4 regions of the Micromonospora cremea genome follow, and region 3 is predicted to be linked to each of the others. Evidence: riboswitches for the same ligand, from Rfam matches in the RefSeq annotation. Region 3 holds a riboswitch; each other region holds the start of a gene.
The links. Region 3 has a riboswitch for S-adenosylmethionine ahead of BUS84_RS33405 (ABC transporter substrate-binding protein). Riboswitches for the same ligand answer to the same signal wherever they lie in the genome.
Positions count from the first base shown of each region.

Region 1: it holds a riboswitch for S-adenosylmethionine, as region 3 does, so the genes downstream of both, BUS84_RS04615 (hypothetical protein) here and BUS84_RS33405 (ABC transporter substrate-binding protein) in region 3, are expected to answer to the same signal.
Region 2: it holds a riboswitch for S-adenosylmethionine, as region 3 does, so the genes downstream of both, BUS84_RS20940 (aminotransferase class V-fold PLP-dependent enzyme) here and BUS84_RS33405 (ABC transporter substrate-binding protein) in region 3, are expected to answer to the same signal.
Region 4: it holds a riboswitch for S-adenosylmethionine, as region 3 does, so the genes downstream of both, thrC (threonine synthase) here and BUS84_RS33405 (ABC transporter substrate-binding protein) in region 3, are expected to answer to the same signal.

Region 1 is NZ_FSQT01000001.1:1,020,629-1,026,147, forward strand. Features, by position in the region: gene BUS84_RS04600 (sensor histidine kinase) at 1-872, shown strand, start outside; gene BUS84_RS04605 (response regulator) at 869-1,492, shown strand; gene BUS84_RS04610 (DUF2087 domain-containing protein) at 1,595-2,173, opposite strand; gene BUS84_RS04615 (hypothetical protein) at 2,257-2,889, opposite strand; SAM riboswitch class IV at 2,887-3,007, opposite strand; gene BUS84_RS04620 (RNA-guided endonuclease InsQ/TnpB family protein) at 3,231-4,679, shown strand; gene BUS84_RS41140 (TraB/GumN family protein) at 4,676-4,960, opposite strand; partial or broken gene BUS84_RS40870 (erythromycin esterase family protein) at 5,059-5,519, opposite strand, start outside.
Region 2 is NZ_FSQT01000002.1:1,617,074-1,622,592, forward strand. Features, by position in the region: gene BUS84_RS20925 (AI-2E family transporter) at 1-1,237, opposite strand, end outside; gene BUS84_RS20930 (GroES family chaperonin) at 1,397-1,735, shown strand; gene BUS84_RS38680 (hypothetical protein) at 1,829-1,996, shown strand; gene BUS84_RS20935 (PrsW family intramembrane metalloprotease) at 2,010-3,488, opposite strand; SAM riboswitch class IV at 3,512-3,632, shown strand; gene BUS84_RS20940 (aminotransferase class V-fold PLP-dependent enzyme) at 3,703-4,953, shown strand; gene BUS84_RS20945 (FUSC family protein) at 4,975-5,519, opposite strand, start outside.
Region 3 is NZ_FSQT01000002.1:4,243,432-4,248,950, reverse strand. Features, by position in the region: gene corA (magnesium/cobalt transporter CorA) at 1-403, opposite strand, end outside; gene BUS84_RS33410 (amino acid transporter) at 625-2,577, shown strand; SAM riboswitch class IV at 2,664-2,775, shown strand; gene BUS84_RS33405 (ABC transporter substrate-binding protein) at 3,051-3,929, shown strand; gene BUS84_RS33400 (amino acid ABC transporter permease) at 3,973-4,755, shown strand; gene BUS84_RS33395 (amino acid ABC transporter ATP-binding protein) at 4,752-5,495, shown strand.
Region 4 is NZ_FSQT01000002.1:1,639,063-1,644,581, reverse strand. Features, by position in the region: gene BUS84_RS21040 (ABC transporter permease) at 1-613, shown strand, start outside; gene BUS84_RS21035 (DUF4232 domain-containing protein) at 608-1,282, opposite strand; gene BUS84_RS21030 (ArsR/SmtB family transcription factor) at 1,490-1,795, opposite strand; gene BUS84_RS21025 (DMT family transporter) at 1,887-2,849, shown strand; SAM riboswitch class I at 2,940-3,075, shown strand; gene thrC (threonine synthase) at 3,086-4,372, shown strand; gene BUS84_RS21015 (GNAT family N-acetyltransferase) at 4,759-5,519, shown strand, end outside.

The DNA.
Region 1 (5,519 bases), on a different contig from region 3:
CGCAGGCGTTCATGCTGCTGCCGACGACGCCCGCGGTCGGCGCGGTGGTGGTGTTCACCGCCGTCCAGGTGGTGCTGGACTGGCTGCGGTCCGGCGGCGGCCCGGACGCCCGGGGGTCGCTGCTGGCGGCCGTGATGATCGCCGTCGTGGTGTCGGTGACCGGAGGCTGGGTGCAGCACCTGTTCGTCGACGCCGACCGGCGGGCCGCGCTGGTCGACGAGCTGGCCGCCTCCCGTGACGAGGTGGTCCGGTTGTCCCGGCAGGCCGGCGTCGACGCCGAACGGCAACGGCTGGCCGGCGAGATCCACGACACCATCGCCCAGGGACTGTCCAGTGTCGTCATGCTGATTCAGGCCGCCGACGCGGAGTTGGACCGCGATGCCGGGCAGGTCCGCCGCCACCTGGCCCTCGCCGTGACCACCGCTCGGGCCAACCTGGCCGAGGCGAGGGCCCTTGTCGCCGCGCTGACCCCGGCGGAGCTGGCCGGGTCGCCACTGGTCGAGGCGGTGCGGCGGGTGGCGGACCGGCTCACCGCCGAGACGGGCGTGCCGGTCACCCTGGCCATCCCCGCAACGCCGTGCCCGCTGCCCACCCCGGTCGAGGTGGTCCTGCTGCGGGTCACCCAGGAGGCGTTGGCCAACGCGCGCAAGCACGCCGCCGCCGGCCGGGTCGAGGTACGCCTTGAACGGCGGGACGACGTCGTCGTGCTGGAGGTCCGCGACGACGGCCGCGGCTTCACCACCCCGCCGGCCGGCGACGGGTACGGTCTGGCCGGCATGCGGAACCGGGTCGAGCAGGTCGCCGGTACGCTGCGGGTGGCGTCCAGCCCCGGAGCCGGCACCACGGTACGGGCGGAGGTACCGATCCGATGATCGCGGTGCTGCTGGTGGACGACCACCCGGTGGTGCGGGCCGGGGTGCGCGGCATGCTCGCCGGCGAACCGGACATCGCGGTGGTCGGCGAGTCCGCTTCGGCCGCCGAGGCGGTCACCGCCGTCCGGGCGGTACGCCCCGACGTCGTGCTCATGGACCTACGGATGCCCGGGGTGGACGGCGCCGCGGCGACCGCCGATGTGCTGGCCGTGGCCCCCGGCACCCGGGTGGTCGTGCTCACCACGTACGAGACCGACGGGGACATCCTGCGCGCGGTCGAGGCCGGAGCGGCCGGGTACCTGCTCAAGGACGTGTCCCGGGCCGAACTCGTGGACGCTGTCCGCGGCGCCGCCCGCGGCGAGACCGTGCTGGCACCGTCGGTGGCCGGCCGGGTGCTCCGCCAACTCCGCCATCCCCGGCCGGTCACCCTGTCACCGCGGGAGGTCGACGTGCTGCGGCTGGTCGCGCAGGGTCTGTCCAACGGCGAGATCGGGCTGCGACTGCACATCACCGAGGCCACCGTGAAGACCCACCTGCTGCGCGCGTTCGCGAAGCTCGGCGTCACCGACCGGACCGCGGCGGTGACCACCGCGATGGCCGCGGGCCTGCTGCCATTCTGACTCAGCGGTCACCCGCTCAGGTCGAACGGCACCCCGGCAAGTTCGGCCACGTCGGCGCCGTCCGCATGCCGATGGAGGAACCCAGAGGCGTCGCTGAGCGGGTCAGCCGAGCCCGACCGCATCCATGTATCGCTCTGCCTCACCCGGCGCCGGAAGGACCTCGGTGTTCCGCGCATAGACGCCGCGGACCCGGAACATCAGCTGGTGGTCGATCAGGTAGCGCCGCAACGCCACGTGGTCCACCCCGCTGCCCTCGCACCACCGTTCGAGGACCGAGTTGACCGCCTTCTCGTCATAGGACGACTTCTCGTCGAAGGAGGTCCGCACGATGTGCGCCAGCACCGCATGCCGGCGAATGCGCTTGGACGGAAGACTCCGCAACCGGCTGTCGCGCACGAACGGGTCGAGGGCGCTCTCCAGGGCGGCGGACTCGTCGCGCCCGTCGACGGCTTCCCGGCGTACCAGATCACGCAGGCCCGGGAAGTCGACCCGGAAACCATCCGGCCCGCCAGTGATCAACCCGGCGGACTCGAGCCGGGCGGTCGCCGCGACGACACCGCGAGCGTCCACACCGGACATCGCGCCGACCTGATCCCGATCGGCGGCCCCCAGGCCCACCGCCGCCAGCACCCGAAAACGCTGCGGATCCGCGATAACTCTGATCAGATCGGCCGCTTCCACGGCAGGATCATAAGCTGAGAGCGATACCGGCGCGACCCGCTGCCACCGCCGCCGGGGACGAACCCGTCAGGGACGTCCAGCAATCAACAAGCGGTGGACAGGAAGCGGGTCTGGGCCTGCCGGAGGCGGTCGAGGTCGTCGGATACGGGCATGATGCCGTAGCGGTCGAAAGCGTCGACGCTCGCTCCGAGCGAGGGCGGCCACCGCCGCTGCCACTCGGTCAGCGGCACGCTTGGCCCGACGGCGCGTAGTGGCTCGGCGAGCCGGTCGAACTCCACCCGCTGCCAGTCGCGCAGCGCGTCGAAACGCCGTCCGGCAGCCATCAGCGAGGCGGCGACCTCGGTGGCCGTGGCCGTCTGCGACGGGACCACGTCGCCGTTCATGATCGAGTGCCGGCCCAGCGGCAGTGCGGCGCGGTGGCCGTACCATTCGCCGACGACCTGCGAGACGTGCCGGCAGGTTTCGCAGCCCAGCCACGACCACCGGGTTCGGGTGGTGACGGTGTCCCGGACGCACAACACACACAGGTCGAGGTCACTGGGGATGTCCTGCCCCCGCCACTGCTTCTCCCACTCCGGCGTACGCGGCTGGCAGCGGCACCGCTGCTCACGCGGGGCGCCATCGCGGAGGTGCCCGCAGGTCAGGCAGACCGCGAAAGCGGCCAGGTCCAGATCTTCGAACGGCACGGTGAACTCGCCTTCCGGTGCCCGAGGCACCCACTCTTGCCGTACCGCAGTTCGCGGTCGGCCTGGTCTTCTCCCGGGGGCACCGTGCGCGGGTGGCGCGGTTGCCGAGTCAGCAAGCCGGGAGGCTTGACGCTGACCACTCGTGACGCCTACGAAGCATAGAGATCAGCGATGCCGCGACCGCACGGCCCTCCCGCCGCTTGGCCAGCTCGACGTGTACCTGCACGAACGAGACGCCGAGGCGTCGCTCGGCGTGCAGCCCGGTGTCGGCGGGGTGTTCCGGTGACACCGGGCGTTGCCGGACGCTGGGGAGGCTAGTGCGGTGTCCACTAACGTTTGCTGGGTTGGCGGCCGGGGGTTTTGTCGTACCGATGGTGTTGGGTGTGGTTGTGCCTCGTCGTCGGGATCCTGCCGCGCCTCGGGTGGTGCATCGCACCGCGCGGGTGGCGTTGCGGGTGACGCCCGGGCAGCAGCGGCGGTGTTTCGGGTTGTTGCGTTCGGCTGGTGATGTTTGGGCGTGTGTGTTGGAGGTGAACGCGTGGCGGCGTCGCCGTCGGGACGCGCCGTTGTCCGGCTATCAGGAGTTGTGTCGGGAGTTGGCGGCCTCGGGGCCGGGCACGTTCGCCGAGTTGGACTCGGCGGGGGCCCGGTCGGTGTTGCGCCGGTTCTCCGAGGCGTGGTTCGCGGCAGCGAAGCGGCGTAAGGACGGTGACGTGTCGGCGGGGTTCCCGCGTCGGCGGCGGGGGTTGGTGCCGGTGCGTTGGTATCACGGCACGTTCGCCCTGCAGGGGCGTCGGGTTCGGATTCCGATGGGCAAGGGCGCGTCGCCGTTGTGGGTGAGGTTGGCGCGGGAGGTGCCGTATCCGCTCGAGCAGGTCCGCTCGATCACGCTGCTGTGTGAGGGTGGTCGGCTGTTCTTGGACGTGAGTGCCGAGATTCCGATCGTGAGTTATCCGGCCGGCGCTGGACCGGACCCGGGTCGGATCGCTGGGGTGGACCTGGGGATCATCCACCCGTATGCGGTGGCCGGCCCGGACGGTGCGGGGTTGCTGGTGTCGGGGCGGGCGATCCGCGCGGAGCACCGCATGCACCTGGCTGACACGAAAGCCCGCCGCCGGGCGGTCGCCCGCCGGGCGCCGAAGCCGGGTCAGCGGGGTTCGCGGCGGTGGCGCAAGTACCGGCGCCGCGCCCGTATGGTGCAGGGCCGGCATCGGCGCAGGGTCCGTCAGGCTCAGCACGAAGCCGCCCGTTCGGTCGTGTCGTGGGCGGTAGAACAGCGTGTCGGTGAGCTGCGGGTCGGGGATCCGCGTGGGGTGCTGGGCATCGAGGCGGGGCGGCGGCACAACCTGCGGTTGCGGCAGTGGCAGATCGGCCGGCTCTTGCAGGTCCTCACCGACAAGGCCACCCTGGCCGGCATCACGCTGCGCTTGGTGAACGAACGTGGCACGTCTTTGACCTGCCCTGCCTGTCAGCGGCGGGTACCGAAACCCCGTGGGCGGATCCTGTCCTGCCCGCACTGCCGGTTTTCCGGGCACCGTGACCTGGTCGCGGCTGCCATCATCGCCACCCGTATTCCGGGCGGCGGACCCACCACCCCGACAGCCGTTGTGCTGCCGGAGGTGCTCACGCACCGTCGAGCCGGACGGCACCTTCCTGGTGCCGGCCGGTCCCGACGTGACCCCCGCCGCCCACGGGCGGCGCGAGGATCAGTTGGCCCGCGCAGGCCCGCCCCACCACCCGCAGGGGAGTCGCTCGCCCACAAGGCGAGGATCCACAACCACCACCGGACACCCGGTGAACGTTCGTGGACACCGCACTAGCTCCGCCGAGCGTCCTTGACGAAGACGATCCCGTCGGTGCTGGCCAGGTGAGCCGGATCAAGCGGGGAGTAACCGAACCAGGGGGAGACCCGGGCAGCGGGCGTCACGTTGGCGAGGGCAGTGGCCAGTCGGCGGGCGTCGACGATGTGACGCTCCTCCGGGAGCGCGTACAGCAGACCCTCGATGGTGTCCGGAGGCGGCGTGCCCACGCCATGGTGGCGGATCGTGCCAAGGGCTGTGGCGAGGAAGGCGTACCCCCGGCCCAGGTGGGCGCTGACGATCGCGCCGGCGCTCCACCCACCGGCAGATCGCCCATCCGCATCGTGCTCTTGTTCCGCTGGAGGTGGCCGTTGTGGGCGTTCACCAGCGCAGGGCCCCGCTCGGCGATGGCGAGCAGGTTGGCGGCCATCATCGAATCGCGTACGCCGAGCAGCCTCGCCAGGCGGCTGGGTGACGTGTCGGCCATCCCGAAGTGGTAGCGCAGCAGGCCGATGGAGGTGCGCCCGTACAGGCGCGCCCGGTGCCAGTCCTCCCGTGCGGACGCCGCGATCAGGTGTGGCGTCTGCGCGTCGAGCAGCGCCATCAGCTCGTCGGCGAGCAGCCGCAGCTGTCCGGCGTCGCGCGTCTGCCCCACCGATTGGGATGGGTCCATCATGGCGGCGGGGTTGGTCCACCGGTCGTCGGCGCCAAGCAGGCGGTTGAGCGTCTCCTCGGTGCAGGGAAGCAGGTCGGGGTCGACCCAGGTGGTGAGGTAGGAGTGGAGCGCGGTGAGGGCCTGTCGAGGGCTCGCGGCACCGGCGATTTCCAGCGGGCCGTCGAAACCGGCGAAGCGCAGTTGCT
Region 2 (5,519 bases), 2.6 Mb from region 3:
CCAGCCGGCGGACCGCGGTGTTCAGCACCGCGATCAGCGGCACCGACACCAGCGCGCCGGTGATCCCGGCGAGCACCACCCCGGCGGCGATACCGATGATCACCGCGAGCGGGTGGATGGCCACCGCCCGGCCCATGATCAGCGGCTGGAGCACGTGCCCCTCCACCTGCTGCACCCCGATCACCGCGCCCAGGATGATCAACGCGGTGACCGGGCCGCTGTCGACGAGCGCCACCAGCACCGCCACGCCACCGGAGAGCGCCGCACCGACGATCGGGATGAACGCGCCGAGGAACACCAGCGCGGCCAGCGGGAAGGCGAACGGGACGTCGAAGATGACCAGGAAGATGCCGATGCCCACCGCGTCGATGAAGGCCACCAGCACGGTCGCCCGGACGTAGGCGCCGAGCGTGTGCCAGGAGGCGCGGCCGGCGTCGTCGACCTTCCACCGGGCGGCCACCGGCAGCAGCCGGACCAGGAAGCGCCAGATCCGGTTGCCGTCCCGCAGGAAGAAGAACGTCGCGAAGAGCACCAGCAGCGTGCCGGTCAGCACCTCGGCCAGCGTCGCCGCGGTGCTCAGTGCGCCGCTGGTGAGATCCGAGGTGTTGGAGTTGATCCAACCCTGCGCCTCGTCGATGTACCGGTCGAGCTGGGTGTCGGAGAGGTGCAGCGGGCCCGTCTTCAGCCAGTTCTGGATCTGCCGGACGCCCTCCGAGGACTTCTGGCTCAGCTCCGGCGCTCCCCGGATGAACTCGTTGACCACCAGGGTCAGCGTGCCGATCACGCCGGCCAGGCCGCCGACCAGCACCACCGCCGTCGCCAGCGACCGGGGCAGCCGGGCCCGCAGCAGCCAGCCCACCGCCGGCGCGAGCAGCGCCGAGAGCAGCAGGGCGATGGCCAACGGGATGATCACGATCTTGACGGTGCCGACGATCCGGAGCAGCGCCCAGGCCACCACGCCGATGACGATCAGCCGCCAGCACCAGGCGGCGGCGATCCGCAGCCCGTGCGGAACGTCGGCGTCGTCCCGGCTGGCGGTCGAGGTGTGCAGGTCCACCGGGGGTTCCGTGCCGACGACCGTGGCCGACGGCGGCGCGGTCGGACCCGGCGCCACGGGCGAGGCCACCCGGGCCGGCTCCGGGGTGTCGCTCGAAGCGTTCCGATCGGCGCGTACCGACTCCCGTGACGACTGGTAGGCGCGGCGGAGCCGCCCGCGTACCCGCTCGAAGCGGCTCAAGCGCACCTCCTGGCAGAGAACCGGTCCGCCCACAGCGACAGGTCGGACAGCCTACGTCCGTTCCCGACACCATAGGGCAGTTCCGCCACACATTGCCCCGGCCGCCTCCGCCGCAACCACCGTCGGGCCGGCCGTCGCCGACACGGTAGCGTCTGCGGCGTGACCGCCGACCAGGATCTCGACGCCGGCCTGCCGATCCGCCTGCTGCACGACCGTGTGCTGGTGCGGATGGAGGGCAGCGAGGGCGAGCGCCGCTCCACCGCCGGCATCGTCATCCCGGCGACCGCCGCGGTCGGCAAGCGCCTCGCCTGGGCCACCGCCGTCGGAGTGGGGCCGAACGTCCGCGCCATCGTCTCCGGCGACCGGGTGCTCTTCGACCCGGACGAACGCTCCGAGGTCGAGCTGCACGGCCGCGGGTACGTGCTGCTGCGGGAGCGGGACGTCCACGCCGTGGCCGCCGAGCGGATCGAGAACGACTCCACCGGCCTCTACCTCTGACGCGCCTCCCCCGGCCACCGGGCCCCGCCGCGCGCCGTTTGCCAGCCCGCACGAAGGGAAGCCATCCGGCGACCGTGGCCCTGGGGAGGGACGATGCCGGTATTCGTGAAGAAGCTGCTGGCCTGGGGCAGCGTCGCGTTCCTGATCTACTTCATGGCGTTCCGGCCGGACGGCGCCGCGGAGATGTTCAAGGCGATCGGGGCCGGGCTGATGGCGATGGCCCAGGGCCTCGGTGACTTCCTCACCACCCTGATGACCTGAGCCGCCGCGGCCGTCACTGGTGACCGGACGGCCAGGGCGCCGCCGGCGGAGGGCCGTACCAGCCGGGCGGGGCATGTCCCACCGGGGGCGGCGGCGCGGCCAGCACCACCGGAATCGGCACCACCGGCTCCTCCGGCGCGGCCACCGGACGCTGCGAGCCGTCCGGAAAGCGCAGGTGGTAGCGACTGCCGTCCCAGACCCCGGCCGGAGCCTGCGGGTCCCGCCCGACGAAGAACGACCGGTACGCGGTGATCGCCTCCAGCAGCTCCCGCTCCTCGGTGGCCGTCCGTTCCAGGTCGGCGGGCTTGCGATCCAGGCCGCGCAGCGACCCGTCGCGCAGCAGGGCCAGCCGGGTGGCGGCGAACTGGTACCCGCGCATCGCCCGCACCCCGGCGTCCCCGGCCACCCGCCGCGCCCAGCTGCGGGCCGCGTGCCGGCGACCGAGGCTGCTCAGCGCGGCCACCTCGGGCGGGCTCAGCCAGCCGGCGTGCACGTAGTCCGGCAACGTCCGCTCGGTGAGCCGTCCCTCCCACGCGCGCAGCCACACCGCCAGCCCCACCATGCCGAAGAAGATCGGCACCATCAGGCCCAGGAAGCCGTACAGCATGATCAGCGCCTCGCCGGTGGCCTGGGTGAGCGTCGGCAGCAGGTTCCAGGTGCCGTGCAGCATCATCGCCAGCAGCAGACCGGCGACCGGGGCGAGCACCCGCACGCGCCGGTCGGCGGTACGGGCCGCGACACCGAGCCCCACACCGGTCATCGAGGTGAACAGCGGATGGGCGAACCCGAACAGCAGGATCCGGACGATGAAGATGGCGATGACCTGCTGGGTCCCCGTCGCCGGGCCGTACCGGTCGGCGCCGGTCGCGTAGCCGTACCCGCCCAGGTAGAGGATGTTCTCCACCATGGCGAAGCCGACCGCGGAGAGGCCGCAGTAGACCAGGCCGTCGGTGATGCCGGACCACTCCCGGCGGCGGAACACCAGCAGCAGGATCGGGCCGAGGGCCTTGGTCAGCTCCTCGATGAACGGCGCCACCAGCACCCCGGTGAGCGCGGCCGGCAGCCCCCAGTCAGCGAACCGGGCGGCGGCGAACTCGTTCACGGTGAGCGAGGCGGCGGTGGAGACGAACGCGCCCCAGGCGAAACAGAAGATCAGATACTTCAGCGGCTCCGGCTCGTACCGGTCCAGCCAGAGGAAGCAGGCGACCAGCACCGGCACCGGCAGGATGGCGGCGACCACCCCGATCAGCAACGCCCGAACGCCGAGCGACTGGCCGAGCGTGAAGACCATGAACACCGCGCACCCGGCGATGAACAGCACCACCCCGGCCAGCACCAGGAAGCGCCGCCAGCCCAGGCGGCGCAGCGGCATCCGGGGCGCCTCGCCGGAGGACGGGGCTGCGGGCGCGGGCGGCGACGGCAGGGGTGCACCGGGCGGGGTGTCGGCCATGCGGTCAGCGTAGCCATCCGTCGCCGGCTGGTCCGGGCCCATCGGCAGCCGGTATGCTGCCGACAGGTCACGAGCGCCAGCGTCAAGCCCCGGCTTGCTGGCCGGCAACCCTCGTCGAGTTCGCGGTGGGGTGCCCCGGGTGATGACCGGGCCCAGCCCGATCGGCGTGCTGGGCAAGCGCGGACCCCGTCCCGACATCGCACCCGGGGTCCCTGACCCCGGAGGTTCCGGCGTGTCCGTCACTCTCGTACCCTCGCTGCCCACCCGGTCCGGCACCACGCCCGCGCCGGCCCCGTCGCGGCCGCTCGACGTCCTCGGCGTACCGGGTGAGATCAACCTGGACTACGCGGCCAGCGCGCCGTGCGCGCGGGCCGCCGCCGACGCGGTGGCCGAACTGCTCCCCTGGTACGCGAGCGTGCACCGCGGTGCGGGAGCGCTGTCCCGGCGCTGCACGCTGGCCTACGAGCGGGCCCGGCAGACGGTGGGCGACTTTTTCGGCGCCCGCGCCGACGACCACGTGATCTTCACCCGCAACACCACGGACGCGCTCAACCTGCTGGCGCGGGCGGTGCCCGCAGGCACGACGGTGGTCACCTTCGCCGGCGAGCACCACGCCAACCTGCTGCCCTGGCCGCGTGGCTCGGTGCGACTGCCGGTGCCCACCGATCCCGCCGGGGCGGTACGCGCCCTCGCCGCCGCCCTCACCGAGCTGCGCCGGGACAGCAACGCGGCGCTGCCGGTGCTGGTCGCGGTGACCGGGGCGAGCAACGTGACCGGTGAGCGCTGGCCGGTCGCCGAACTGGCCCGGGTGGCCCACCGGCACGGGGCCCGGATCGTCCTCGACGCCGCGCAGCTCGCCCCGCACGCCCCGGTCGACCTGCTCGCGCTCGACGTGGACTACCTGGCCGTCTCCGGTCACAAGCTGTACGCGCCGTTCGGCGCGGGCGTGCTGGTCGGCCGGGCGGACTGGCTGGACGCCGCACCGCCGTACCTGGCCGGGGGCGGAGCCACCAGCCACGTCGGGCCGGCCACGCACGACGTGACCTGGGCGACCGGCCCGGCACGGCACGAGGGCGGCACGCCGAACCTGCTCGGCGCGGTGGCGCTGGCCGCGGTGTGCGCGGCGCTGGCCGGGGCGGACCGGGCCGCGCTGGCCGCCGGTGAGCAGGCGTTGCTGGCTCGACTGCGGACCGGCATCGCCGCCCTGCCGCACGTGGTGGAGCTGCGCACCTTCGGCCCGGACACGCCCCGCGTCGGCATCGTCTCGTTCGTGGTCGCCGGGCGGGACTCGGCCGAGGTGGCCGCCCGGCTGGCCGCCGACCACCGGATCGGCGTACGGGACGGGCTGTTCTGCGCCCATCCGCTGGCTCGGCGGCTGCTCACCGAGGCGGCGGGGCGCACCGGCCGGCGGGACCTGCCGCCCACCGCGCTGCGCGCCAGCGTCGGCCTGGGCAGCACCCCCGCCCAGGTGGACCGGCTGCTCGCCGCGCTCGCCACGCTGGGCTGAGCCGGCGGCGCGGCGACCCGGTCAGCCGACCGGTGGGGCGGTGGGGGGTTTCGGCGTCGCGCCTGGCTCGGCGGTTTCACCGACCGGCCGCTCCTGCTCCCCGAAGGCGGTGCGGATGCACCGGTTCGCCTCCTCCTGCTCGATTCCGGAGGCCACCAGCAGGTCACTCGCCGTGGTGCGGATCTGGGCGACCACCACGCTGCCCGAGAAGCCGACCCCGGCGCCGTACGCCCGACCGGCCTCGCTGACCGCCCGCAGCGACCGCTCTCGGGCCTTCTCCGGCTCCTCGCCCACGGCGAACTCGTGCTTGAGCAACCGGACCGACTCGGCGAGGTGCTTGATCGCGTCGGGCATCGTGTCCGGCACCGGTTCCTCGTCCTCGATCAGCGTCACGGACCGGCGGACCAACGTGCCGCTGTTGCGCATCGCCCGGTCGATCGGGTCCGCCGCCTCCGCGTAGTGGGTCAGCTCGTCGCGCCGGTGCCAGCGGGCCGGGGAGAGGGTGGCGGTCTCCTTCGCACCCTCGATCGCCTCGCCCAACGTGGCCAGCTCCTCCTTGTTGTTCC
Region 3 (5,519 bases):
CGACCTCTTCCCGCTGGTCGTCGTAGCGGGCGGCGCGCAGCACCACGAAGAGCGTGTGCCCGTACCGTTCCAGCTTGGGCCGCTGGTGGGCGTTGATCGCGTCCTCCACCGCCAGGTCGTGCAGCCGGAACTCACGGGCCAGCGAGGTGATCTGGTCGATGTCGGGCCGGTACAACCCGATCCAGGCCATCGCACCGTCCTGCTCCTGGAGACAGCGGTACGTCTCGGCGAGGCCGTCGGGCGACGCGAACCGATGCCCGTGGACGTAGACGGCGCTGTCGACCAGCCCGCCGGTGGGCGGTGTCGTCGGCTCGTTCTGCGGCGGCTCGCCGACGCGGACCTCGTGCTCGTCAAGCCGCCGGCCGAAGCCACCGCCCGGGCGGAACCGACGGCCGCCAACCATGAGCCGCTCCCTCCCGCACCGTCCGGCGGCTGCCCGCACCACCCGGACCGTTCGGGCGGGACGCCGGGAGGCGCTGCTTCCCCGGTGCCCACGGCCCGAAACCCTCCGACGCGCTGCCCGGCGGCCAGCCGCGTTGGCTGGGTTCCGCGCACCGGCGGACGGGCACCGCCCCGCTGGCGGATACTCACGGTGACCGTGGGCGGACGACGGGGGAAGCGCCGATGGAGGTCGACAGGCGCGCCGGCCGCCGGACCGGGCGGCTGCGGGCCTGGCTGTTCGACGGCGGTTCGGAGCAGGCGGTGCAGCACCACGGCCCGCACGCCCGCCCACCGGAGCACCGGCACCATCCGTGGTGGAAGGTGATGTGCCTGACCGGCGTCGACTACTTCTCGACGCTCGGTTACCAGCCGGGCATCGCCGCGCTGGCCGCCGGCGCGCTCTCGCCGGTGGCGACCCTGGTGCTGGTGCTGGTGACGCTGCTCGGCGCGCTGCCGGTCTACCGGCGGGTGGCGGTGGAGAGCCCACACGGTGAGGGCTCCATCGCCATGTTGGTACGCCTGCTGAGCTTCTGGCCCGGCAAGCTGTTCGTGCTCGTGCTGCTCGGTTTCGCGGCCACCGACTTCATCATCACCATCACCCTCTCCGCAGCCGACGCGACCGCGCACATCGACGAGAACCCGTTCCTGCCCAGCGGGCTCAAGGGGCACCAGGTGCTGCTCACGCTGCTGCTGGTGACGCTGCTGGGCGCGGTGTTCCTCAAGGGATTCACCGAGGCCATCGGGATCGCCGTCGTCCTGGTCGCGGTCTATCTGGCGCTGAACGCGGTCGTGATCGCCGCCGCGCTGTGGCGGGTGGTGACGCACCCGAGCGCGGTCGGGGACTGGACCACCGCACTGACCACCGGGCACGGCGACCCGTGGATGGTGGTCGGGCTGTCGTTGCTGGTCTTCCCGAAGCTGGCGCTGGGCCTGTCCGGCTTCGAGACCGGGGTGGCGGTGATGCCACACATCCGAGGGGATCGGCAGGATTCGGAGGACCGGCCGCTGGGCCGCATCCGCGGCGCCCGCCTGCTGCTCACCACCGCCGCCGTGATCATGAGCGTTTTCCTGGTCACCAGCAGCGTGACCACCACCGTCCTGATCCCGCCGGAGGCGTTCCAGCCGGGCGGGCCGGCGAACGGCCGGGCGCTGGCCTACCTGGCGCACGAATACCTGGGCGAGGTGTTCGGCACGGTCTACGACCTGTCCACCATCGGGATCCTCTGGTTCGCGGGCGCCTCGGCGATGGCGGGCCTGCTCAACCTCGTACCCCGCTACCTGCCCCGCTACGGCATGGCACCGACCTGGGCCCGGGCCGTTCGGCCGCTGGTGCTGGTCTTCACCTCGGTGGCGTTTCTAATCACGGTCGTCTTCCGGGCGAGCGTGGACGCGCAGGGCGGCGCGTACGCCACCGGGGTGTTGGTGTTGATCACCTCGGCGGCGACGGCGGTGACCCTCGCGGCACGGCGGCGGCGCCAGCGCGGCCGCACGGTCGCGTTCGCGGCCATCGCGGTGTTCTTCGTCTACACCACCGCGGCGAACGTGGTGGAGCGCCCCGACGGCGTGAAGATCGCGGCCTGCTTCATCGGCGGGATGATCGTGGTATCGCTGCTGTCCCGGCTGAACCGCGCCTTCGAACTGCGGGTCCGTCGGGTCGAGCTGGACCCCGAGGCAGCACGGTTGATCGACGAGTGCGCCGGGCGCCGGGTCCGCCTGATCGCGCACGAGCCGGCCAGCCGAGACCCGGCGGAGTACCGCGACAAGCTCGCCCAGACCGTCGCGGACAACGACTTCCCGGCCGACAGCGTCGTGATCTTCGTCGAGGTGACGGTCACTGACCCGTCGGACTTCGAAACCGAGCTGCTGGTGCGCGGCAGCGTGGTGCACGACCAGTACCTGGTACTCAGCCTGGCCAGTTCCTCGGTGCCCAACGCGCTGGCCGCTGTGCTGCTGGAGATCCGCGACCAGACCCGGCGGCGCCCGCACATCTACTTCGAGTGGACCGAGGGCCACCCGTTCGGCAACTTCCTGCGCTACCTGGCGTTCGGCCAGGGCGAAGTCGCCCCGGTCACCCGGGAGATCCTGCGCCGCCAGGAGCCCGACCGGAGCCGCCGGCCGCACGTGCACGCCGGCTGACCCGCTCGGTCGATGTTCGTCGCGGACGGTGAGCGTGGTCATAACGACTGGACGATCCGCCGCCCCAAGCTGCTAGCCTCGGCACAGGTCATGAGCGCCAGCGCGAAGCCCCGGCTCGCAGGCCGGCAACCCTCCTCCGCGGTGGGGTGCCCCGGGTGAAGACCAGGCACCGGCACGACGTCGGTGCAAGCGTGGCCTGGCACCCAGGTCAGCACAGACCCGGGAGAACCATGCGCATCCTCAGCAGCACCATCCCATCGGCCGACGCCGCGGATTCCCGCACCGGCTGGCCACCACCGGCACTGACCCGGCGGCGGCACGTGGACATGATGCGGGTGTGCAGCGCCGCCTGTCGCGGCCACGCAGCGTACTAGCGCACCCCTTTTCGAACCCCATCCCAGCGGTACGCCCACCGGGCGCACCGTCGGCGGCGCACGTCTGTGCCCGCCGCTGCGAAACCTTCGGAGACACCTGTGCGATTTCTTCCTGCCCTGACCCGCGCCGCGGCCCTCGGCGCGGCCACGATCCTGGCCGCCACCGCTCTCACCGCCTGCGGCGACGACACCTCGTCCGACGCCGCCGGCAATCCGTACGGCCTGGCGCAGCCGGGCGTGCTGCGCGCCGGCACGCTGACCGACGCGCCGCCGAACGTGTACCTCAAGGACGGCAGGTTCACCGGCTTCGACAACGACCTGCTGACCGCGGTGGCCAGCAAGCTCGGCCTGAAGGTGGAGTTCGTCGGCACCGACTTCTCCGCCCTGCTCTCCCAGGTCAACAACCGCAAGTTCGACGTCGGCAGCTCCTCGATCACCATCACCGAGGCGCGGAAGAAGACGGTCGACTTCGGCAACGGCTACGACTTCGGCTACTTCGGCCTGGACGTGCCGGCCGGCTCGCCGATCACCGGCTTCGACCAGCTCGCCGGCAAGCGGGTCGTGGTGGTGCAGGGCACCGTCCAGGACGACTACGCCACCGGCGAGCAGCTCAACCCGGTCCGGGTGCCGGACTACAACGGCGCGATCAACCAGCTCAAGGCGGGCACCGCCGACGCGTGGATCGCCCCGGCCGAGATCGGCGAGAAGTCGGCCGCCGACAGCAACGGCAAGATCACCGTGGCGGCCAAGCAGCTCAGCCCGGCACCGACCGCGTACGCCGTGGCCAAGGGCGGCGACAAGCTGCGCGAGGCGCTGAACAAGGGCCTCGACGAGGTGATCGCGGACGGCACCTGGAGCCGGTTGCAGGCGCAGTACTACCCGGGCCGGCCGGTACCGGCGGACTTCCACCCGGGCAGCGGCTCCGTGACCGTGCCGGCCGCGGCGTCGGCGTCGGCGTCGGCGTCGGCTGCGTCCTGAGACACCCGGTGACGAGCGAGCGGGGCGGTAGGAGAGGCGACCGATGGATCCGTTGAGCACCCTGTGGGAGACCTTCTTCGACTGGGACGCGATGCGCGAGGCGCTACCCGAGATGCTGACCGTCGGGTTGCCCAACACGCTGATCCTGGCGGTCTCCGCCGCCCTGCTCGGCTCGGTGCTGGGCCTGCTGCTGGCCGTCGCCGGCATCTCCCGCAGCCGGTGGCTGCGCTGGCCGGCGCGGGTCTACACCGATGTGTTCCGGGGGCTGCCGGCCGCGGCGACGATCCTGCTGATCGGCGTCGGGCTCGCGCCGCTGGGCATGCAGGTCTGGGGACCCGACCCCTACCCGCTGGGCATTCTGGCACTGTCGCTGATCGCGGCGGCGTACATCGGGGAGATCTTCCGTTCCGGCATCCAGTCCGTGGAGGCCGCGCAGCTGGAGGGCGCCCGGGCTCTCGGCTTCTCCTGGGGCGAGGCGATGCGGCTGGTGATCATTCCGCAGGGCATCCGGCGGGTGCTGCCGGCCTGGGTGAATCAGCTCATCGCGCTGATCAAGGACTCCAGCCTGGTCTACTTCCTCGGACTGGTGGCCAGTCAGCGGGAGCTGTTCCGGATCGGGCAGGACTACGCGGCCACCACCGGCAACGAGTCCGCGCTGCTGCTGGCCGGGCTCTGTTACCTGGCGCTGACCGTTCCGCTGACGCACGCGGTCAACTGGATCGACTGGCGGCTGCGCCACGGCCGGCCGGCCACCGCGCCTGCCGACGAGGACGAGGACGACACCGAGTCGGCGCTGTCCGGCGCGACGGAAGGGGACCGGCGATGACCGCCAGCACGACCACCTCGGTCAGCCTCGACGTACGCGACGTGCACCTCGCCTTCGGACCGAGCCGGGTGCTGCGCGGCGTCGACCTGGCCGTGCCGCGCGGCGCGACGGCCTGCGTGATCGGGCCGTCCGGGTCGGGCAAGTCCACTCTGCTGCGCACCATCAACCGGCTGATCGAACCGGACCGCGGCGATGTGCTGCTGGATGGGCGCAGCGTGCTGCGCGACGACCCGGACGCGCTGCGGCAGCGGGTGGGCATGGTCTTCCAGCAGTTCAACCTCTTCCCGCACATGAGCGTGCTGCGCAACGTCACCCTGGCGCTGCGGCGCCTGCGCAAGCTCGGGGAGGACGAGGCGGAGGCCGTCGCGCGGGCCCAGCTGGAGCTGGTGGGGCTGGCCGGCAAGGCCGACGCCCGGCCGGCGCAGCTCTCCGGCGGTCAGCAGCAGCGGGTGGCGATCGCCCGGGCGCTGGCCCTGCGGCCGGAGGTGATGCTCTTCGACGAGGCCACCTCGGCGCTCGACCCGGAGCTGGTCAAGGGGGTGCTCGGAGTGATGGCCGACCTGTCCGCCGGGGGCATGACCATGGTGGTGGTCACCCACGAGATGGGCTTCGCCCGGCAGGTCGCCGACACCGTGGCCTTCATGGACCGGGGCGTGGTGCTGGAGGCGGGCCCGCCGGAGGCGATCTTCGAGCGGGCCGAGCATCCCCGGCTGCGCCGGTTCCTCGCCCAGGTGCTCTGAACCGTCAGGAAGGGGCCCTTCCTC
Region 4 (5,519 bases), 2.6 Mb from region 3:
CTTCGTGTCGGCGTCGTTCCTGCTGGTGGTCGTCGTCGCGCTGTTCTGTGGCGACACGGTGGCCAGCGAGGCGAGCTGGGGCAGCCTGCGCTACCTGCTGGCGATTCCGGTGCCCCGGGCCCGGCTGCTCACCGTGAAGCTGGTGGTCGCGCTCGCGTACTCCGGGCTGGCTCTGCTGCTGCTGGCCGGCACCGCACTCGCCGCGGGCACCCTGCGCTACGGCTGGTCGCCGCTGCGCAGCACGGTCGCCGCCGAGCTTGAGCCGGGCGAGGGGCTGCTCCGGCTGCTGGCCGTGCTCGGCTACCTGGCGGTCGTCCTGCTGGTGGTGGCCGGGCTGGCGTTCCTGCTGTCGGTGACCACGGACGCCGCGCTGGGCGCGGTGGGTGGCGCGGTGCTGCTCTGGATCCTGTCCAGCATCCTGGACCAGATCACCGCCCTCGGCGCGCTGCGCGACTTCCTGCCCACCCACTTCAGCACCGCCTGGCTGGGGCTGCTCTCGACCCCGGTGCAGACCGACGACGTGGTGCGCGGCTGCATCTCGGCGATCAGCTACGCGACGCTGTTCTGGGGGCTGGCCTTCTGGCGCTTCACCCGCAAGGACATCACGTCATAGCCGACTGTCCGGTGGGCTCACCGGCAGCGGGGCGGGTCGCGTCGGCACCGGCGCGGACGGCTGCTCTGCCTTCTTCCAGGCGCTGACGCCGATCCGGCCGGTGTTGCCCACGTCAACCGGGCCGTCCGGGTCGACGTCCTCGGCCGGCTGCCCGGCGGCGGGTGCGACCCGCAGGTATTCCCCGTTGGTGGCGGGCACGGTCGCGTCGGTGACGAGGTTGCGCCAGAGCACGGTGGCGACGGCCCGCTCACCGGCTTGCAGCGTGATCTGCAGGGGCGGCTGGTCGAAGCCCGGCGTGATCTCCTTCGCCCCGGGCAGCACGCGCAGGATGATCGGCTTGCGGTCCTCGTCCAGCACGCGCAGCGCCGGGTATCCCTTGATCCGGTAGGGACGGTCGCCGCAGTTGACCAGCTCCAGGCCGAGGGCGCGCAGCCCCATCGCGGCGTCCGACCCCCTCGACCGGATCCGGACGCCCGACTCCGGGCACCAGAACGGCGGGCTGACGTACGCCGAGGGCGTCGGGCCGGGCATGCTCGTGAGCTGGGGCGCTGTGCTCGGTCCGTCCCCGGCCTGGCCGCGATGGTCGGCGGGGGCGCAGGCGGCGAGCGCGAGCACCATCGCGATCGCCACGCTGGCCCGTCGCGGTGCTGCCGCGTCGCGGTAGATCATTCACCGATCCTTGCCCACGTGGGCCTCGCACCGCCGCCCGGCCCCTCGATCTCGACAGCTCCCGCCCTCGTGTCGACCCGGCGTCAACTGTCGTTCGTCCCTGTCGAGCTGCCCCAAATCTGGACCGGCGTGACTGCCCCGGCCGGGCGTCACGGCCCCGGCCGGGCGTCACTGCCCCCGCCGGTCGGCCGGCGCCCCCGGTCGACGTCAGCCTTGGCTGGGCTGAGCGAGGACCGCGTTCAACAGGCCGGGGTAGAGGCGGTCCAGTTCGTCGCGGCGGAGGCGGACGTAGCGGCTGGTGCCGGCGGCGCGGGTGCGGGTCAGGCCGGCCTCGCGCAGCACCTTCAGGTGGTGGCTGCGGGTCGCCTTGGAGACGCCGAACTCGAAGGTGCCGCAGGCGCGCTCGCCGCCCTCGGCGAGTGCCCGCACGATCTGTAGCCGCACGTCGTCGGCGAGTGCGGCCAGCACGGCGGTGACCGGTACGGCGGCCAGGTCGGGTTCGTGCGGCTCCATGTGACCAGTGTAACCGTTGTTCGACAATTGTCGAACATCCCCCTAGGGTCGGTGTCGTTGGTTCGAAGATACTCGAACATTGGAGCTGCCGATGCGATCCCGCGCCGCCGCCTACCCGTTACTCGCCGTGCTCAGCTGGGGAGTGATGTTCCCGATCCTGGCCAGTGCGCTGACCCGGGTCGACGCGCTCAACCTGACCACCGCCCGCTACCTGCTGGCCACCGTCATCCTGGTCGGCATCCTGCTGCTCCGCGAGGGCGCCGGCGCGCTGCGGCTCGGGGGCCGAGCGGCCGAGGTGGTGGTGCTCGGCGTGGTCGGCTTCGCCGGCTTCAACGTGCTCACCAACCTGGCGCTCGAGCACGCCGCACCGCAGCAGATCGCCCTCTTCGTGGCGACCACCCCGGTCATCACCCAGCTGGTCCGCTGGGCTCGGGACGGCGTACGCCCGAAGCCGCTCCTGCTGGCCCTCTCCCTGGTGGCGCTTCTCGGCGTCGGTCTGGTGATCACGCGCGGGAGCCTGGCCGGGCTCGGTCAGTTCGGCCTCGGCGGTCTGATGATGATCGGCGCGGTGCTCGGCTGGGCCATCTACACCCACGGCGCCAGCCGGTTCGGCGATTGGTCGCCGCTGCGTTACACCACCCTCACCGCGCTCGCCGGCACAGTCGCCATGCTCGCCGCGAGCGTGCTCGCCGACGGCATCGGCTGGCAGCACGCGCCGGCCGCCGCCGACCTCGTGGCGGTCGCCCCGCAGTTGGCGTACGCCGTGATCCTGGGCGCCGTGGTCGCGGTGCTGGCCTGGAACACCGGCGTGCAGCGGCTCGGCGCCGCCAACGCCGCCCTGTTCATGAACGTGGTCCCGGTGACCACCTTCGCGGTGCAGATCGCCCGCGGCTACCGGCCGGAGCCGGTCGAGCTGGTCGGGGCCGCGATCACCATCGCCGCCCTGGTCGCCGCGAACCTTGCCACCCGGGCCCGGGTGGCGTCCCAGCCCGGGCCGGCCGCGGTGACGGACCCGGTCGCGGTGGTCGACCCGGTGGCGGTGGCCGCCCGCTGACCCCACCCGTCCGGTCCTGCCGGCTCACAGCGTGGGATCTGCGGTGGAGGCGACGCCCGGCGTTGCCTAGACTCGATGGCACAACTGCATACCTCATCCAGAGGGGCTGAGGGATACGGCCCGACGACGCCCCGGCAACCACCCCGCGCGCTCACCGCTGAGCGACCCGCGGGGCAGGTGCCAATTCCGTCCCCGCCGCACCGTGCGATGCGGGGAAAGATGAGAGGACCCTCGACATGACGTCGACGCTCGCCGCCTCCGGCATCGACACCTCCGCCAGCCCCGCCCGCGCCCTGGTCTGCCGCGCATGTTCGGCCCGCTACCCGCTCGCCGCCCAGCACGCCTGCTACGAGTGTTTCGGCCCGCTGGAGGTCGACTACGACGCCGCAGCCCTGGCCACCGTCACCCGTGAGCAGATCGAGGCCGGCCCCAACAACATCTGGCGGTACGCCGCGCTGCTGCCCGCCGGTCAGGACCCGGCCACCCGGGTCACCCTCGACCCGGGGCTCACCCCGCTGGTGGCGGCCCCGCACCTCGCCGCCGAGCTGGGCATCACCGCGCCGCTCTGGGTCAAGGACGACAGCGCCAACCCGACCCACTCGTTCAAGGACCGGGTCGTCTCGGTGGCGCTCACCGCCGCCCGGGCGCTCGGCTTCACCCGGTTCGCCTGTGCATCCACCGGCAACCTGGCCAACTCGGTGGCCGCGCACGCCGCCCGCGCCGGGGTGCCGTCGGTGGTCTTCATTCCCAGCGACCTGGAGCAGGGCAAGGTCGTCACCACCGCGGTCTACGGCGGTGAGCTGGTCGCGATCGACGGCTCGTACGACGACGTGAACCGGCTCTGCGGCGAGCTGGTGGAGACCGACGACTTTGAGGACACCGCGTTCGTCAACGTCAACGTCCGGCCGTACTACGCGGAGGGCTCCAAGACGCTCGGGTACGAGGTGGCCGAGCAGCTCGGCTGGCGGATCCCGGCCCAGGTGGTCATCCCGATGGCCAGCGGTGAGCTGCTCACCAAGATTGACAAGGCGTTCTCCGAACTGGTCGAGATCGGTCTGGTCGAGGCGCCGGCCGAGGGCTGGAAGGTCTTCGGCGCCCAGTCCGCCGGCTGCAACCCGATCGCCACCGCCCTGCACGCCGAGACCGACACGATCACCCCGGTCAAGCCCACCGGCATCGCCAAGTCGCTCAACATCGGCGACCCGGCCGCCGGCCTCTACGCCATCGAGGCCGTCCGTCGCACCGACGGCTGGATGGAGTACGCCGACGACGACGAGATCCGCGCCGGCATCCGACTGTTGGCGCGTACCACCGGGGTCTTCGCCGAGACCGCGGGCGGGGTCACCGTGGCGGTGCTGCGCAAGCTGGTCGAGTCCGGCCGGCTCGACCCCACGGCGGAGACCGTCGTGTTCAACACCGGCGAGGGCCTCAAGACCATCGACGCGGTGGCCAACCAGGTCGGTCCGACCCACCACATCAAGCCGTCCCTCCGCGCCGCCCGAGACGCAGGCCTCCTCGGCTGACCCACCCCACCGCCGCACCCGTTGATCATGAAGTTGGCGGCGCGACACGCCGGTGTCGGCGTCGCCAACTTCATGATCGACCGCGGCGGGTGGTTTGCCGGGTGGGCGGGCGGGGGATGGGGGATCGCCCGGACGGGGGATCGGGCCGATCCGCCGGGTAACTGGCTTTTAGCTGTGAGTGTGGAAAACCCGCCGCTCTGGACTTGACGGCAGGAACCGGACGGCGCAAGATGCTCCGTGCGGGAGGGCATTTCGCCGGAGACTTTTGAAGTTCTTGCGACCCAACGCCGGAGGCGTTGTGCGAGTGTCCCTCCCGACCACGTCCGATCGGGCCAGCGATTAAATTCGCTGGCCCGATCGCTTTTCCGGGGTGCACGCTCAGCGGCATGACCATCACCATCGCGTCGTTCGACGGCGCCGACCGGGCCGCGGTCGACGAGGCGTACCGGATCGGCGCGGCGGCCAACGACGCCGACCTGCCGGACTTCCCGCCCTTCTGCCGGCGACGTTTCGACGCGCTCTTCCACACGCCGATGCCCGGCACCGACACCCTCTGGGCGCTGGCCCGGCTGGACGGCGTGCCGGCCGGCTACCTCCAGCTCGAGCTGCCGCAGCTCGACAACACCGACAACGCCACGGCCGAGGTGGTGGTGGACCCGGCACTGCGGCGGCGGGGCGTCGGCCGGGAGCTGCTGGCGCACGGCGTACGCCTGCTGCGCCAGCGCGGTCGCAAGCGGGTGCTCGGCATGGCGGTCTCCGCGCTGCCCGGCGGCCCGGCGCGGTCGGCGGCCGGCGGCGCGTTCGCCGCCGCGGCCGGCGCCGAGCCGGCGCTGGCCGAGGTGCGCCGCCGGCTCGAGGTCGACAACATCGACCGGGCCGCGCTGAGGGCGGCGCTGGCCGAGGCCCACACCCTGGCCCGGGGCTACCAGTCGGTCTGCTGGCAGGGCGCGACCCCGCAGGAGTACGTCGCGGACGTCGCCTACCTGGACGGCCGGCTGCTCATGGACGCGCCCATGGGGGACGTGCAGTGGGAGCCGGAGCGGGTGGACGCCGAGCGGGTCCGGGGCACCGAGCGGGCGTTGGACGCCCGGGGCCGGCGGCGCTACCACCTCGGGGTGCGGCACGAGGCGTCCGGCCGGCTGGTCGC